3 linked regions of the Thalassoglobus sp. JC818 genome follow. The protein of the gene in region 3 interacts with the protein of the main gene of each other region in a pairwise test. Links are inferred from orthologs where the notes say so. Each region holds a gene or a part of one and is shown on either strand. Other genes may lie near its edges.

Region 1 (4,869 bases), on a different replicon or contig from region 3:
GTTTCACAAGACCAGCGTTTCAAACTCCGCCAGTCAATTCCCGGAAGCGCTCTTCCATATTTCCGGACTCGCCCTTCATCTCATCGACGGTGCCATCGAGCACAATTCTTCCGCGATTGATCAGAATCACTCGATCACAAACTGCCTCAACCTCTGAAAGAATATGGGTCGAGAGAAGGATCGTTTTGGACTGGCCCAGTTCACGAATCAGATCACGAACCTGAAAGGTCTGATTGGGATCAAGACCACTGGTCGGTTCGTCGAGGATGAGAACTTCCGGATCGTGTAGCAGAGCGTGAGCCATTCCGACTCGCTGACGATACCCGCGAGACAGCTTCCCGATCTGCTTTCCCCAGACATCGCCGAGAGAGCATTTGTTAGCCACGTAGTCCATCCGGCTCTTGAGCGTGGATGCCTTCAACCCGCGCGCCTGACCGAGATACTTCAGCAGCCCTTTCGGGGTCATCTCGTTGTACAGCGGCCCGTTTTCGGGGAGGTACCCGATCAACTCGCTGGCGGCAATTCGATCTTCAGCGACTGCAAAGCCTCCGATGCGGGCTTCTCCATCACTGGGTGTCAGAAACCCCGTCAGCAGTTTCATTGTGGTGGACTTGCCTGCTCCGTTCGGCCCGAGGAACGCTGCAATCTGCCCCTTCGGAACAGAGAACGTCACATTCTCTGTGGCAATGAACGGACCGTAGTATTTGCTCAGCCCCTTGGCATCAATCATCGGGTCGTTACATTCGACCATATCTTTCTCCTGTCTCCAGCCTCAGCGATTGGGACACCATAACGTGTTGCCGCAAACAGCGGTATGCCCCCGGAGGAATTGGCAATTTTTTGAAATTGCTCACAGCTGGAAGTCTTTCCGAATCTCCTCACTGAGAAGCGGATATTAATTGAGAGTCGATCACAATTCGTCAAGTGAAAGGATCTGACAGAGAGAAAATTCTCAGAGGTTGCCCACTATGAACCAGGAGCCCGATCGTTAAACGGGGTGGGCGAGGAAGCGTCAGACCGACGCGATTCGTGCTGCAATATGGCTTCAGCGAGAAACAAATCTTCCTTTGTCGTGATCTTCAGATTCAGCGGATCACCTTCAACAACGTGAACAGCCCTTCCAGTTCGTTCGACGAGTTGAGCTTCATCGGTCGTGAGATTGTTTCCACGATTCTGATAAGCGTCGACAAGGACTGAACTCCGAAAGGTTTGTGGCGTCTGGGCAGCCCAGAGACTGGAGCGATCGACCGTTTCTACGATGCAATGTTCCGCAACTCGCTTCACCGTGCTGGAGATCGGAACTCCGGGAATTGCTGCGTCACTTTCGATTGCCTTTTGAAAAACCCGATCGATCACTTCAGGACTGATCATCGGACGGGCGGCATCATGCACAGCGACGAAATCGGTCTCGTCGGAGATCGACCTCAGCGCATTCTCAACGGAGTTCATGCGTTCAGCTCCGCCTTCAACGACCGAGACTTGCAGTCTCTTCAACTGAGCTTGGAACGTCTCGCGGAACCATTCGACATCCGATGCGGAAACGACGACGACGATTTGCTGAACATCGTTTCTCGCCCGAAACGGTTCAACAGCCCTGACCCACACCGGCTGTCCGTTGAGATCGATGAACGGTTTCTTTCGCCCTGCCCCACCGAAACGAGTACTCTTCCCGGCGGCCGGGAGAATGACAGCGAACGTTGACATGTTACTCACTCGCAATGAAACGTTCTGGCGATGAAACGTCGTTCAACTGTTCGCAGCACTGGCTGAATTTGGCTTGATGGAATGAACGCTTCGGTTGATCGGGCGAATTCCTGAAGACCAGAACGTGCGATGCTTTAGCCAGCTTGAATTCTGTCCTTCAAGGTATCGATCAGATCCTGCAGTTGCCAAGTCTCTGAGGCAATGCGAATCACGCCGCTCTCTTGCAACTGGTGATCGATCTTTCGCTCTGCCGACATCACGGTGCTGTGATTCCGTCCACCAAAGTACTGACCGATTTCACTGTAGGGTGTTTGAGTCAACTTGCGTGCGAGGTACATCGCAAGCATCCGAGGTTGCGCGACGGATTGCTTACGAGTCTTCGACTTCAGCACTCCCTCTCCCACACCAAACAGTCCGCACACGGCATCTTCAACATCCGCCAGACGAACGATGCGTAAACAATCCCGTTCGAGTTGACTCAGCAGCTTCTTCGCGATGGTGACCGTGATCTTTTTCTTCGTCATCTGACTCCAGGTGGAAAGGATGTTCACAGCCCCTTCCAACTCGCGACAACTTCCAGTCATACGATTCGCAACCGCTTCCACAACCGACTCGGAAATCTCACAGCCTTGTCGCTTTGAATGTCGACGAACGACTTCCCGGCGAGTCTCCAACTGGGGACGATCGAGTCGACATACCAGTCCGGAAACAAGTCGACTCGACAATTCGTCAGGTGTCTTCGCAAGAAGTTGTGGATGTCGATTCGCAGTGACAACAACCTGCTTGCCTGCAAGTTCAAACTCTTTAATGGTGTGTAGAAACTCTTCCTGCGTCGCCTTCTTGCCGTCCAGAAAATCGACATCATCGACCAGTAGAACATCGACTGAGCGAAATTTCTGACGAAAGCTAGGAAGTGATTTTGCGCTGTATGCTTGCGTGAAATAGTTGATGAACTGCTCGGCCGTCAGGTTTAGAACCTGAAGATGAGGAGCTTCTCTGCGGAGCCTCAAATAGATCGACTCCAAAAGGTGAGTCTTTCCATTTCCGACACTGGAATAGAGATACAACGGAGAGACAGAACCGGGTTCTGCGACCACTTGATGGACTGCGGCGACAGCAAGTTCGTTACATGGACCGACAACAAAGTCAGTCAACGAACGAGAGCGTTTGCCAATGCGACGCTTCTTTGTCGCGTTCGATTCAGTCGTCGCTCGATAGGTGCTGTACTGCTTCTTCGATCCGCTCGGTGTCGAAGGCTGGGCATGGTAAGTCATCTGTCCGTTGGAACCGGACGATGCTTGTTCATTCCCCGCTGGTTCGTCTGCCTGCGGTGTCTTGACTGAAACGACCGGAGGGATGTCGAAACCGACTTCATAACGAACGGAAGCGGATGGCCCCATCACCTCTGCAGCAGCAGTTCCGAGCTGAACTCCGAATTTCTTCTGAATCCATTTCACAAGATACGGACTGGCAACATAGACGACCAACTCTGCTTCTTGAACCTGCAGTCTCGTCGATGTTCCAAACCAATTCTCATAGCGCTTTGACCCAATCTGGTCTTCGAGGTGTTTCTGGATTGATTCAACTTCTTGATGAACCGACATGCGTTCGGGCGGCATCGTGCAACCCTTCCATGCGCGTACCTTCTACCTGAGCCGGATGGTAAAACGTGCGTTTCGAGGGATCAAAACTGCACTCCGTTGCGATTTCGCGGTGCAAGCGCGGAGAATCGCGAAAGCAGAAGATTCGCGTCACAAAATGGATGAAGAGCCCGCCGTAATGGCGGCGCTCGTGGATGGATTCACTTACTCAACACACGCGATACTACTGATCGAAATCCCGGCGTCAATTGTAAAAGGAAGGTGAAGTTCCACGAATTATTTTCGAAAGTGGATGGCCTGATTGAATCCGCGAAATAGTTCAAACTCCTCATCAAAGCGGAACAGACTCGTGTTGAAAAAGTGTGTGAAACGCATCTTCGGCAGCTGATTCCTCATCGACTTCAACAACGTTTTTGAACGTCGTTGCCATCGCAAATGACCATCGTGCAAGTGATTGCGTTCACACTCAACAAGGTCGTCCAATCTCGTCATGTTCATCGACAGCACAACTCCCGAATTGGAAGTTTCCGAAGACATCTCACAGACAGAACGACGAACCGCAAGTTCTCCACATTCACTGAACAGCCGTTGAAAAGACTCAACCCGTCAGAGAAGAATTACGCACAAGCCAGGCGAACCTGACAGCTCAGCGAGCAGCTTTGAACAATTCCCGAACAACTCTCACCCTCAGCGAAGTTGATCACTGAATGCATGCGTCATTCGCGAATTCATTGAAACCGGAAGAGCCGCAAACACTGCTCGAGAAATCAAAACGACAAGTGCGAAGCGTCGAGAACGTTTTCTGATTCAGTTTGCACTGACTCTCATGAGCGAACTCAACTTTCGAGTGAGTGAGATCGCAGAAGTGAGTGCACCTGAGAGAGCTGCTTGCTTTAGTTCCAACTGAAGTCGGGCTCGTAGAGTTCGCCACTATCTCTGCGGTGTTGATGCAGAATTTCGGCGAGCTTCGTCGCCCGTGTCAGTACGCAGCGTTCAGCCAGCAGTTTCAGTTTCGTCTGCAGATCCAATCGAAGATGAAAGCTGAGCAAATCTGTGAGCAGCCGCAGAGTGAGATTACTGCCGAGCTTGGGCAAGTCTGGATCTTCACCCGTTCGACTCTTCAGCAGTCCGGTGAACTCCTGAACAAGAAAGTCGAACAATCGCTTCGTACTCGCTGAAGCATTGGGTTCCCACTCCGGAAGAATCTCCACTTCCGCCTCTCGATACATGTGAGAGAGCGGGTATTCACGCTGAATTCGCGCACGCGTCAGACCTGCCAGCACGATCCCATGAGTTCCGTTTTCGTTCTTCTTGTGCGCGATGACTTTGCCGATGCACACATCTCGTGCAATCGGGGGAGTTCCAATTCCTGAGTCATCTCCAGAATTCGTCAGCGTCGCCATCGTGATCAAAGAATCGGATCGCTGTGCTGCCTCGATCAGTTCACAATACCGAGGCTCGAAGAGATGCAGTGGCTCAATGTTCCCGGGAAACAGAACATGGTCCGGAAGCGGAAAGAGACGCACCGATCCCCCAAAGTCATCGGGAATTTGAATGTTCTCAC
Region 2 (4,825 bases), on a different replicon or contig from region 3:
ACTGGGAGTTCGAGGTTCTCTCAAAGTTCGAATCTGTCAGGCGGCTCGAATCTGTCAGGCGGCTCGAATCTGTCAGGCGGCTCGAATCTGTCAGGCGGCTCGAATCTGTCAGGCGGCTCGAATCTGTCAGGCGGCTCGAATCTGTCAGGCGGTTCGAATCTGTCAGGCGGTTCGAATCTGTCAGGCGGTTCGAATCTGTCGGACGGATCAAATCTGTCAGACGGCTCAAATTCTTCAGAGGAGGTAATTCCTCCCGTGAGTTCGAATCTTTCCCAGAGTTCACACTCGATGTCTTAAGACGCTGCCGTAATCTGTTTTTGGATGCGACCAAATTTGGGGAGTGGGCGTAACACTCTTCCAACGGTTTTTAATGCAACCGACGTTTACGTCTGCATCATTCGTTATGTGCAAAATGTTGAGCTGTGTCGAATTTTAATTACGGAAAGTATCGGGACATGTTTTACCGCCTGACAACCGATGGAAGAAAACAGAGCGTCGATCTTCGCTCATTCTATGCTGGGCCGATGAGTGGTGTTTGTTGGGTGGTGGGAGGCGGACCCTCGTTGCGCGAAGAGTCGATTGAACTCGTCAATGACTCACCAGCTCCGGTTTTTTCCATGAATCTGGCTGGCAGCGGTTTGATTCGACCGGACTTCTGGACGAGTTACGATCCGACAGCAAGATTTCACCGCTCGATTTATCTTGATGCGTCGGTCACGAAGTTCGTTCACCGATCTCGAGCTATGGATCTCATTCCTGAAACAACATTCAAAGTCTGTGATGCGCCCGCCACTCTGTTTGTTGACAAAAGCCAGGAACCTGGATTTACAGACTTCCCGACCACAACGACTACGGTCGATGGTGATGTTGCTGATTGGCAGGACTCTCTCATCCAGTTGATTGATATCGCATATCAACTCGGATTTCGGAAGCTGTTTCTCGTTGGTTGTGAAATGTTGATTGCGCCGGACGCCGCGCTTTTGAAACTCGGTGATGACTACGGCATCGCTTATCAAGAAAAGGAACTGCTCGGTGACTTTGTAAAGCGCTGTCGGGAGGCCGGTGCAACAGAAGCGGAGCTTGATGATCTGACGGTGACTGATCAGTATCATTTCGACGAAGCTAAACCGCTTCGAGCGGCTATTCAGACCGACTTTCATTATTTTCGCGTTGCTCAGTATCTTCGTCTCTCACGTCGCGCAATGTCACTGGCTGGGCTCGAACTGATCAGTGTCACACCCGGTAGTCGACTGAATGACAGCTTCCCGACGATGACGGTCGATGCTGCGGTCGCTCACATTCACTCACAAGTTGGCAATCCCGCAGCTGAGCAAACCCGAGGTCGATATACCGACGACCGCTCCAGAACTCCCGCCCAGATCGGTCCGATGCGTGACTTTCGCCCGCACTTCTGGAAGCCATCTCCGCAAGAGGATCACGCCGGAGATGACAATCATCAGGTGAAAAGGAAGGGTGCGGGCGATCGGTTGCAAAATGCACTGCAGAATGTCCCAGAAGTGATCGTCGACTTAAATGAACATGCTTAGAGCTGGACGTGTACTGGACTATTTTTAAGTCCGGTTCAATCGTGTTTTAATACGAACTCTTTGAAGTTACTCGCTTTTCGCTCGCATTTCGAACAAGAATCGTGACGGCAGAGATGGTCGCGGCTTACCCCATTTTCGCCGACTGGCAGCCCGCGTCAGCGTCAATGTCTCCTGAGCCCGAGTAACACCAACGTAAGCCAGGCGACGTTCCTCGGCGATTTCTGCTTCTGTGCCGTCGATTGTTCTTTTATGTGGAAGAAGTCCTTCTTCCATTCCCACCATATAGACTCGTGGGAATTCCAGCCCTTTCGCGCTGTGCAAGGTCATCAGTTTGACGGCATCCACGTTCGCCATCGCTTCTTTATCTGGTTCTTCGTCGCGACGCTCGAGGGCAATACTATCGAGGTAATCTTCCAAAGTTGGAGAAGACGAGCGGGAGACATATTCAGCGATCGAGTTAATGTACTCTTCGAGAACCGCCTTGCGGGTGACTTGCTGTTGTTCATCTTTGTATTGACGTTCGATTTCGGACTCGTAACGAATCTCGTTCATCAGCTTCTGAGTCAGAGAATCTAACTCTCGCGGCGAGTTCTGGAATGCGGATCGCCATGACTTAAACTGAGAGTGAAGCCTGATGACAGCTTCGCCTGTCTTGATGGGGATTTCACCTTCGTTGACGCAATGCGTTGCTGCGTCCCAAATCGGAACACCCTGGCGAACGGCCCGGCTCATCATCTTTTCGAGTGAGCCTGTTCCAATTCCTCTGGCGGGCGTGTTAATAATTCTAAGAAGAGATTGCTCATCGTCTTCACGAGCGATCACTTTCAGATAGCTGAGCAGATCGCGAATCTCTTTGCGGTCATAAAAAGACTGACTTCCCATCAAAACATAGGGGATCTGACGTCGACGCAATTCGGATTCGAAGATCCTTGGCTGTTCATTCGTGCGAAAGAGGATCGCGAAATCTTTGAGAGGAATTCGCCGACTCTCGTGCAGATGACGAATTTCGTGGACCACCCGCTCCGCTTCGGATTGTTCATCTGGCAAGTCGAGAAAGCGGACTTCCTCGCGAGCGGTTTTATTCGCTCGCAGAACCTTTTGATGTCGTTCCCGATTGTGTTTGACGAGACGATTGGCGAGATCGAGAATGCGATCGGTGCAGCGATAATTCTCTTCCAGTCGAATTACCTTCGCCCCTTCGAAGTACTGTGAAAAACCGAGAATGTGTTTCAGTTCCGCACCTCGCCAGCCGTAAATCGACTGATCATCGTCGCCAACCACAAGCAGGTTGTTGTGATTTCTAACGAGTGCTTCGACGATTCGAAACTGAATTCCGTTTGTATCTTGATACTCATCGATCTGAACGTGAGAAAAACGCTTCTGATGTTTGTCCAGAACCTCCGGATGAGATTGGAACAATTTAACGGTGAGTAACAACAAGTCATCAAAATCAACGGAACCCTGAGCTTTTAGATTCTGTTGATAGCGGCGATAGGCAAGGCTGCCCAGATATTCCTGGTCATCCTCGACCACTTCTCCAGCTCGCTCCGGCGAGATCCCGATCGTCTTCCAGCGACTGATGATCGACAACAAATCTCCCGGTCGCAAAGACTTTTCAGTGACACGAATATCACGAAGAACTTTGCGGGCCATCGACTCTTGATCCCCGCGATCGAGAATCGAAAACTTCGCAGGATATCCGAGTGCTTCAATGTCGGATCGCAAAATGTCAACGCACAGCGAATGGAATGTCGAGATCCAGGGGCGCACTTTGCTTTGGCCCAGCAACGGCTTTGTTCGCTGCAACATCTCCTTCGCAGCTTTGTTCGTGAAGGTCACAGACAGAATTCTCTCGGGAGCGACACCAGATCGAATCAATTGAGCGATCCGATAGGTAATGACACGCGTCTTACCAGTCCCAGCCCCTGCCAGCACCAGAACCGGCCCTTGGAGGGTTTTGACTGCATCGAGTTGTGATGGGTTGAGGTGCGAAAGGTCCATCTTTTGTGTCTGCCACCATATTTGTCCACAATCGCAGAGCAGTGAGAATTCGTTCCGCACCGCTGGCCGTTCCAGATTCTCACGACCCTCCGCTGACAGAATGTCAGGACGGGAGCGAAGCAGCAATCATCGTTGATGTGGAACGGTCAAATCGAGAGTGTAGCGTTTCATTCATGCGTTCTGAGGAAGCGGCACAAGCTAGCAAATCGCCGCAACAGGCTCCATCAGATCGAGTCATCATTTCTCAGATTTCGCGAGCACCCAGCCGGAAACAGAGAAAACGAAATGACTTCCGAAGATCCAAACACGCTGCAAAATTTTGACGATCACGAAGAGTTCCGATGTTTGGATGACAGCAAGGTTTTGTTGAAAAATCCAATCCAATCGCCCCCTTTCAACCGGGAGAACTGGTCACGACTCCTCAATTTCAGTGTGATGGCCGATCAGGGATTTGACACCATCCCGCGCGGGCGATATGTTCGTGGCCCCGGAGAGGTGACAGAGTGGCCGATTGTGCTGGTCTCGAAAACCAGTGTCCTGCAAGGGACCGGGGGTTCGAATCCCCCCCTCTCCGCTTCGCTCACTTCTTGACAGAGCTTCGCGTTGTCTTCTTAGAAGTGGCACGCTTCAAACAGCCTCTGGCTGGCTGCTCAAAGGGAACCCGCCATTCTCTCGGAGTTCTCCGTCCCGCCTACTCGAAGTGGTGTTCGACGTACACACAGGGGGGCAGCAGTCTCAAAAGCCCTCGCCGCTGAATGCGTGCTCCGGCCACCCGCAAACCGGATGCGTCGCGACAACGAGACTTGGCAGGTAGCGTAAAAAAGAACAACATCTCAGTGCCAACGTGCCCATTGGCTCTTCACCGCTGGATACGGTCGCTTCAAACACCAGTTCCTCTCCGCCATTCAGGGTGACATCCAGTGATGGAGGATGGACTACTTTTCTTCTTGTTTGTGTCTATTGCATAAAAGAAGTCTCATCACTCGTTCTCGAACGGAGAAGGAGGATTTCGTTCTGTTTTCTAGAAGAATCGTAAGTACATAATCGAGAAAAAATTCAAGCTCCCCGACATTTCTCTGGATACAGTTCGCCAGCAAACACATTGCCGCGATGGATCGAATAAACTCGTCGTTGGAGCATTCAGACACGCTGTAAGTCGCTAAAGCTGATTCGCATGCAAAGTTGATATCGAACCATTTCGCATTCATGCTTCCTTGCAAGGCATTCTTGAGTTCTACTGCAGTAAGTTCTTCTCCATCGACACCAAAATCATCGAT
Region 3 (4,665 bases):
AGACCGCAGAAAGCCGAGGCTTGCAGGTCATCATTGCGGGGGCAGGGGGGGCTGCTCATTTGCCGGGGATGGTTGCTTCGCAGACCGTTCTTCCAGTGCTGGGTGTTCCGGTGAAGAGTCGCGCGTTGAACGGGCTTGACTCGCTCCTTTCCATCGTCCAAATGCCGGGAGGGGTTCCAGTTGGTACTCTCGCGATTGGTGATGCTGGCAGCAAGAACGCTGCGTTGTTGGCCGTTCGAATTCTCGCAACGACACGTCCGGAACTTCGCGAGAAGCTTCACGCCTTTCAATCCGAACAGACTCAAAAAGTGCTGGAGAACTCAGAGCTATGTTGAAGGAGATTTCCCCCGGATCTGTGCTCGGTGTCCTTGGCAGTGGTCAGTTGGGACGCATGTTTGCGATCGAGGCACGCAGGCTGGGATATCGCGTGCATGTCTTTTCTCCGGAAGAAAACACACCAGCTGGAGCGGTTGCTGATACTGAATGGTGTGCTGAGTACGAGGACTTCGATGTCCTCGACGAATTTGCGAAGAGCGTTGATGTCGTCACGCTGGAGTTTGAGAATGTCTCAACTGAGGCATTGAATCGGCTTGAACGCAGCGTGCCTGTTCGGCCCGGTCCGCAAGTCCTGGAAGTTGCTCAAAACCGGCTCGAAGAAAAAACGCAGATGCAGAAGTTCGGCCTCGCAACGGCTCCCTTCAAACGCATCGACTCGCTCGAAGAATTGCAAAGCTCTCTGACCGCATTCGGTGGACAGGGAATTCTGAAAACTGCCAGCTGGGGTTACGACGGAAAAGGTCAGAAGTTCGCGAAGTCGAATGATGATCTGGAAGCCATCTGGTCCACCTTTGAGGGGCAGCCCGCGATCCTGGAAGGTGTCGTTGACTTCACGCGCGAGCTCTCAGTGATTGGCGTGAGGGATTCCCGAGGGAACTTCATCAACTACTCGCCGATCGTTAATGACCACGCGAATCACATTCTCGACTTCTCCTCAGCTGCCCCTGAACTCGTCGATCAGAAACTCGTCGACGACGCAGGAGAAATCGTTCGCACGGTGATGGAATCACTCGATGCCACTGGCGTTCTGTGTGTGGAACTGTTCGAGACAAACGACGGGCAACTGCTCGTGAATGAAATCGCTCCACGGCCTCACAACTCTGGGCATCTCACGATCGATGCTCATCTCTGTTGTCAGTTCCAGCAACAGGTCCGTTCAATCTGCAATCTTCCACTTGGTTCGACAGCCCAGCGACAACCTGCCGCTATGGTTAATCTGTTGGGCGATCTGTGGCCAGACGGTGGACAGCCTGAGTGGTCGCAAGCGCTGGAGTATCCGAACCTCCGAGTGCATTTGTACGGGAAGGAAGATGCAAAACCGGGGCGCAAAATGGGGCACATGACCGCAGTGGATGCCACCATCGAGCAAGCTCGCAACACAGTCAAGCAGGCGCGCGAAGCACTTGCTTGATCGACTGAATGCGGAGAGGCTTTGAGAGCGGATTAAAAGTCCATGCCTTCCGGTAGTCCCATGGGGCTCTTGTCGCCGAATTTGAGCATCTCGCGAAGCCAGGTGAGCTCGACTGTTCCGATCGGACCATGACGGTTTTTGGCGATGATCAAGTCAGCTTCACCGGGGCGGTCTTCCGGATCGTAAGCTTCCGGTCGGTGCAGAAACATGACGATGTCCGCATCCTGTTCGATGGCACCACTTTCACGCAGGTCGGAGAGACGCGGCCGTTTATCTTCTCGCTGTTCGACTCCACGGTTCAACTGTGCCAGTGCGATCACGGGAATGTCGAGGTCTTTCGCAAGAAACTTCAGCCGCCGAGTGATCGAAGAAATCTGCTGCTCACGCGGCATGTTTTTGTCTTCGGTTTCAATCAGCTGAAGGTAATCGATGATGACGATGTCGAGCTGCGATCGACGTTTGAGTCGTCTTGCGATGGCAGCGATCTGTGACATCGTTCGACCGGCGGTGTCGTCGATGAAGATGTGCAGCTTTCGCATCTCATCCGCTGCTTCCATGAGCATACTCTGCTCGAACTCATCGAGTTCGCCTTGTCTCAGTTTGTGTCCACTCAGCTTGGCTTTGATGCAGAGCAAACGTTCGGCAAGCTCGATCTTGGATTGTTCCAGACTGAAGAGGAGTACACCCCGTTGTGCGTGAGACACCGCCATCGCGAAGTTACACACGAGCGCCGTTTTTCCCATACTCGGACGGGCTGCGAGGACGATCAATTCGGAAGGTTGGAACCCGCTCGTGTAGTCATCGAGACCATTGAATCCGGTGTGGAGCCCGCTGACGTTTCCTTCCTGGTCCATACGTTCGAAGATACGCTGGAATGTGGCGTCCAGAATATCGTCGATGGCGATCTTGTCGATGTTCTCCTGTTGCTCGGCAATTTCGAAGACTCGTTTCTCAGCCCGAGTCAGAATGTCTTCGATGTCGCCTGAACCATGATACGCTTCGCGGAGAGAATCCGTGCAGGCGTCGATCAAGCTTCGCTGCAACCACGTGTTGTGAACGATCTTCGCGTAATACTCTGCATGCGCAGCATGGGGGACCGAACCCATGACTTCATTGAGGTAGGCCGCTCCTCCGATTTCTTCGAAGTCGCCTCGCTTTTGAAGTTCGTGCGCAAGGGTCACGACATCAATGGCCCGCACACCCTTTTCGTACATGTCGTGAATGCACTTGAAGATTCGCCGGTGGGCGTCCGCGTAAAAGCAATGCGATTGAATGTGCTGGATGACTTCATCGAACGCTTCGCTGGAGAAGAGCAGACTTCCCAGCACGCTGCGTTCGGCGTCGAGGTCCTGAGGAGGGACTTTGCCAAGCAGATCGAGAGATGATCCGTTGTCAGATTTGGATTTCGCCATCACACCCTCCGTGATCGTGTTGCATTCTTTCGATCGCCTGCATCTCGAGAGCAGATTGCTCTTTTCTGTGCACTCGCTTGCACTGTTTCATAAATTAAAAGGCTGTGCTTGCTCGTGCGAGATCGTGCACACCAAATCAGAAAATGCTCTAACTGACTGCGATTCTTGCAGGCAGTCGAAAAAGGGAGATTATGTCGATCAGTCGTGGGGAGTTTACAGGCAAGAGCACTTCGCTCAAGGAAGTCTTTTGCAATTGATCCCGCGTACGCTGATTGAAAATTTCGCAGGCACCAAACAAAAACATCCCGCCAATGAAAGACGGGATGTTGTGAGTCAATGTTCAATATGCGGTGAGTCGTTTCTCGCGAAGCGAGAGGTCGCTCACGTCGTTGATTGAACTATTTGATCGAAGCAGTTGGAACCACCCAGACTTTCACTTCCGTGTTGATCTGTTTGTCGAGTTCGATCGGAATGGTGTACATCCCGAGGCCTTTGATCGGTCCGTCCATGCGGATGTGGCTGGCATCGACTGGATAGCCTGCGTTCTGCAGTGACTTCGCGATATCGGCAGCCACGATCGATCCGTAAAGCTGACCTTCTTCGGTGGCGTTCGCTTCCAGCGTGACGCTGTAGTCTTTGATTTTGTCAGCGATCGCTTTGGTCTGCTTACGACGAGCGACCATCAGCTCTTCTTGACGCTTGCGATGGCTTTCGACCATCTGCTTGTTCGCATCTGTCGCGACAGTTGCCAGTCCCATGGGGACGAGGTAGTTGCGAGCGTATCCGGGTTTAACACGGACAATCTGTCCCTGTTCGCCGAGATTGTCGACATCTTCTGCCAACAGAAGTTCGATGCCACCGTTGCGATCTTTGGAACGAATTCGCTGTCCACGTTTGCGCTTAACGACCATTACCTGTGTACTCCTCAATCCTCTCGTGTGACCGCTGATCGTAGTTGATTGTCACAACGTCTTGATTCTAAAGCGTCGCTGCTCACGACAAACTAAAATGGAACATCATCATCTGAGAATCCGGACCCTGACGAAGAGGAGTCGGAATCGTAGAACGAATCGACAGAACTGGATGAGGACTGGGAATCGTAGTTGGATGAGCCGCGACCTCCTCCTCCGCCGCCCCCACCAGGACCCGATCCTCCACCGCCGAGCATCGTCATGTTTTCACCGACGACTCGTAGTTTGGACCGTTTCTTACCTGATTCTTTGTCTTCCCAGGAGTCGAGTTGTAGTCGTCCCTCAATCAGGACAGAACGTCCTTTCCCGAGGTATTCTCCGGCGACTTCCGCCTGGCGTCCCCACAAGGTGACGTCAACGAAAGTTGTTTCTTCACGCTTCTGATTCTGCTGCTTATCGTACCAGGTGCGATTCACAGCCAGACCGATTTCAGCCACTGCTGTTCCGCCGGTTGTGTACTTCACCTGTGGATCACGTGTCAGATTTCCAACAAGAATCACTTTGTTGAAGCTGGCCATCGAATCCTCCTCATGTCTTCGAAATTGCAGGGTGCAGGTCTACGATGCACTCGCTTCTGCAGGTTCACCCTCGGCTTCTTCTCCCTGTTCCTCATGTGACGCAAATTGTTGAGTCAGCAGTTCGAACAGTTTCTCTTCGTGCTCGAGGATCAGGTGGCGAATCACAAGATCGCTCAGCTTGCAGATTCGGTTGAGTGTCTCAACCTGGCTGCCGTCCATCGTGAAGTATGTCAGCAGGTGCAGGCCTTTGCGGTGCCCATCGATCTCGTAAGCGAGCTTGCCTTCTTGCCAGGGAG

Evidence for each region.
Region 1: the proteins of dnaB (region 3) and dnaA interact in binary tests that used the Escherichia coli proteins (3 or more experiments, as listed by UniProt). The link is inferred for Thalassoglobus sp. JC818 from one-to-one orthologs.
Region 2: the proteins of dnaB (region 3) and AB1L42_RS23020 interact in binary tests that used the Escherichia coli proteins (3 or more experiments, as listed by UniProt). The link is inferred for Thalassoglobus sp. JC818 from one-to-one orthologs.

Annotation. Positions count from the first base shown.
Region 1 is NZ_JBFEFI010000004.1:102,279-107,147, forward strand. What follows is about bases 1,082-4,034. They hold dnaA (chromosomal replication initiator protein DnaA), read right to left. Parts: upstream 3,324-4,034; coding sequence 1,839-3,323; downstream 1,082-1,838. Other genes in these bases: ispD (2-C-methyl-D-erythritol 4-phosphate cytidylyltransferase), read right to left, coding at 1,082-1,704. In the rest of the region: AB1L42_RS11510 (ATP-binding cassette domain-containing protein), read right to left, coding at 20-751; more of ispD, read right to left, coding at 967-1,081; AB1L42_RS11525 (LON peptidase substrate-binding domain-containing protein), read right to left, coding at 4,199-4,869. UniProt on the Escherichia coli protein: Plays an essential in the initiation and regulation of chromosomal replication. Binds in an ATP-dependent fashion to the origin of replication (oriC) to initiate formation of the DNA replication initiation complex once per cell cycle.
Region 2 is NZ_JBFEFI010000017.1:705-5,529, reverse strand. Bases 1,082-3,990 are described here. They hold AB1L42_RS23020 (UvrD-helicase domain-containing protein), read right to left. Parts: upstream 3,549-3,990; coding sequence 1,614-3,548; downstream 1,082-1,613. Other genes in these bases: AB1L42_RS23025 (hypothetical protein), read left to right, coding at 1,082-1,547. In the rest of the region: AB1L42_RS23030 (hypothetical protein), read left to right, coding at 1-297; more of AB1L42_RS23025, read left to right, coding at 456-1,081; AB1L42_RS23010 (hypothetical protein), read right to left, coding at 4,484-4,825. UniProt on the Escherichia coli protein: Rep helicase is a single-stranded (ss)DNA-dependent ATPase involved in DNA replication; it can initiate unwinding at a nick in the DNA. It binds to ssDNA and acts in a progressive fashion along the DNA in the 3' to 5' direction.
Region 3 is NZ_JBFEFI010000002.1:688,746-693,410, forward strand. Bases 691-3,563 are described here. They hold dnaB (replicative DNA helicase), read right to left. Parts: upstream 2,881-3,563; coding sequence 1,501-2,880; downstream 691-1,500. Other genes in these bases: AB1L42_RS07125 (5-(carboxyamino)imidazole ribonucleotide synthase), read left to right, coding at 691-1,468; rplI (50S ribosomal protein L9), read right to left, coding at 3,279-3,563. Also shown: purE (5-(carboxyamino)imidazole ribonucleotide mutase), read left to right, coding at 1-335; more of AB1L42_RS07125, read left to right, coding at 329-690; more of rplI, read right to left, coding at 3,564-3,791; ssb (single-stranded DNA-binding protein), read right to left, coding at 3,884-4,369; rpsF (30S ribosomal protein S6), read right to left, coding at 4,409-4,665. UniProt on the Escherichia coli protein: The main replicative DNA helicase, it participates in initiation and elongation during chromosome replication. Travels ahead of the DNA replisome, separating dsDNA into templates for DNA synthesis.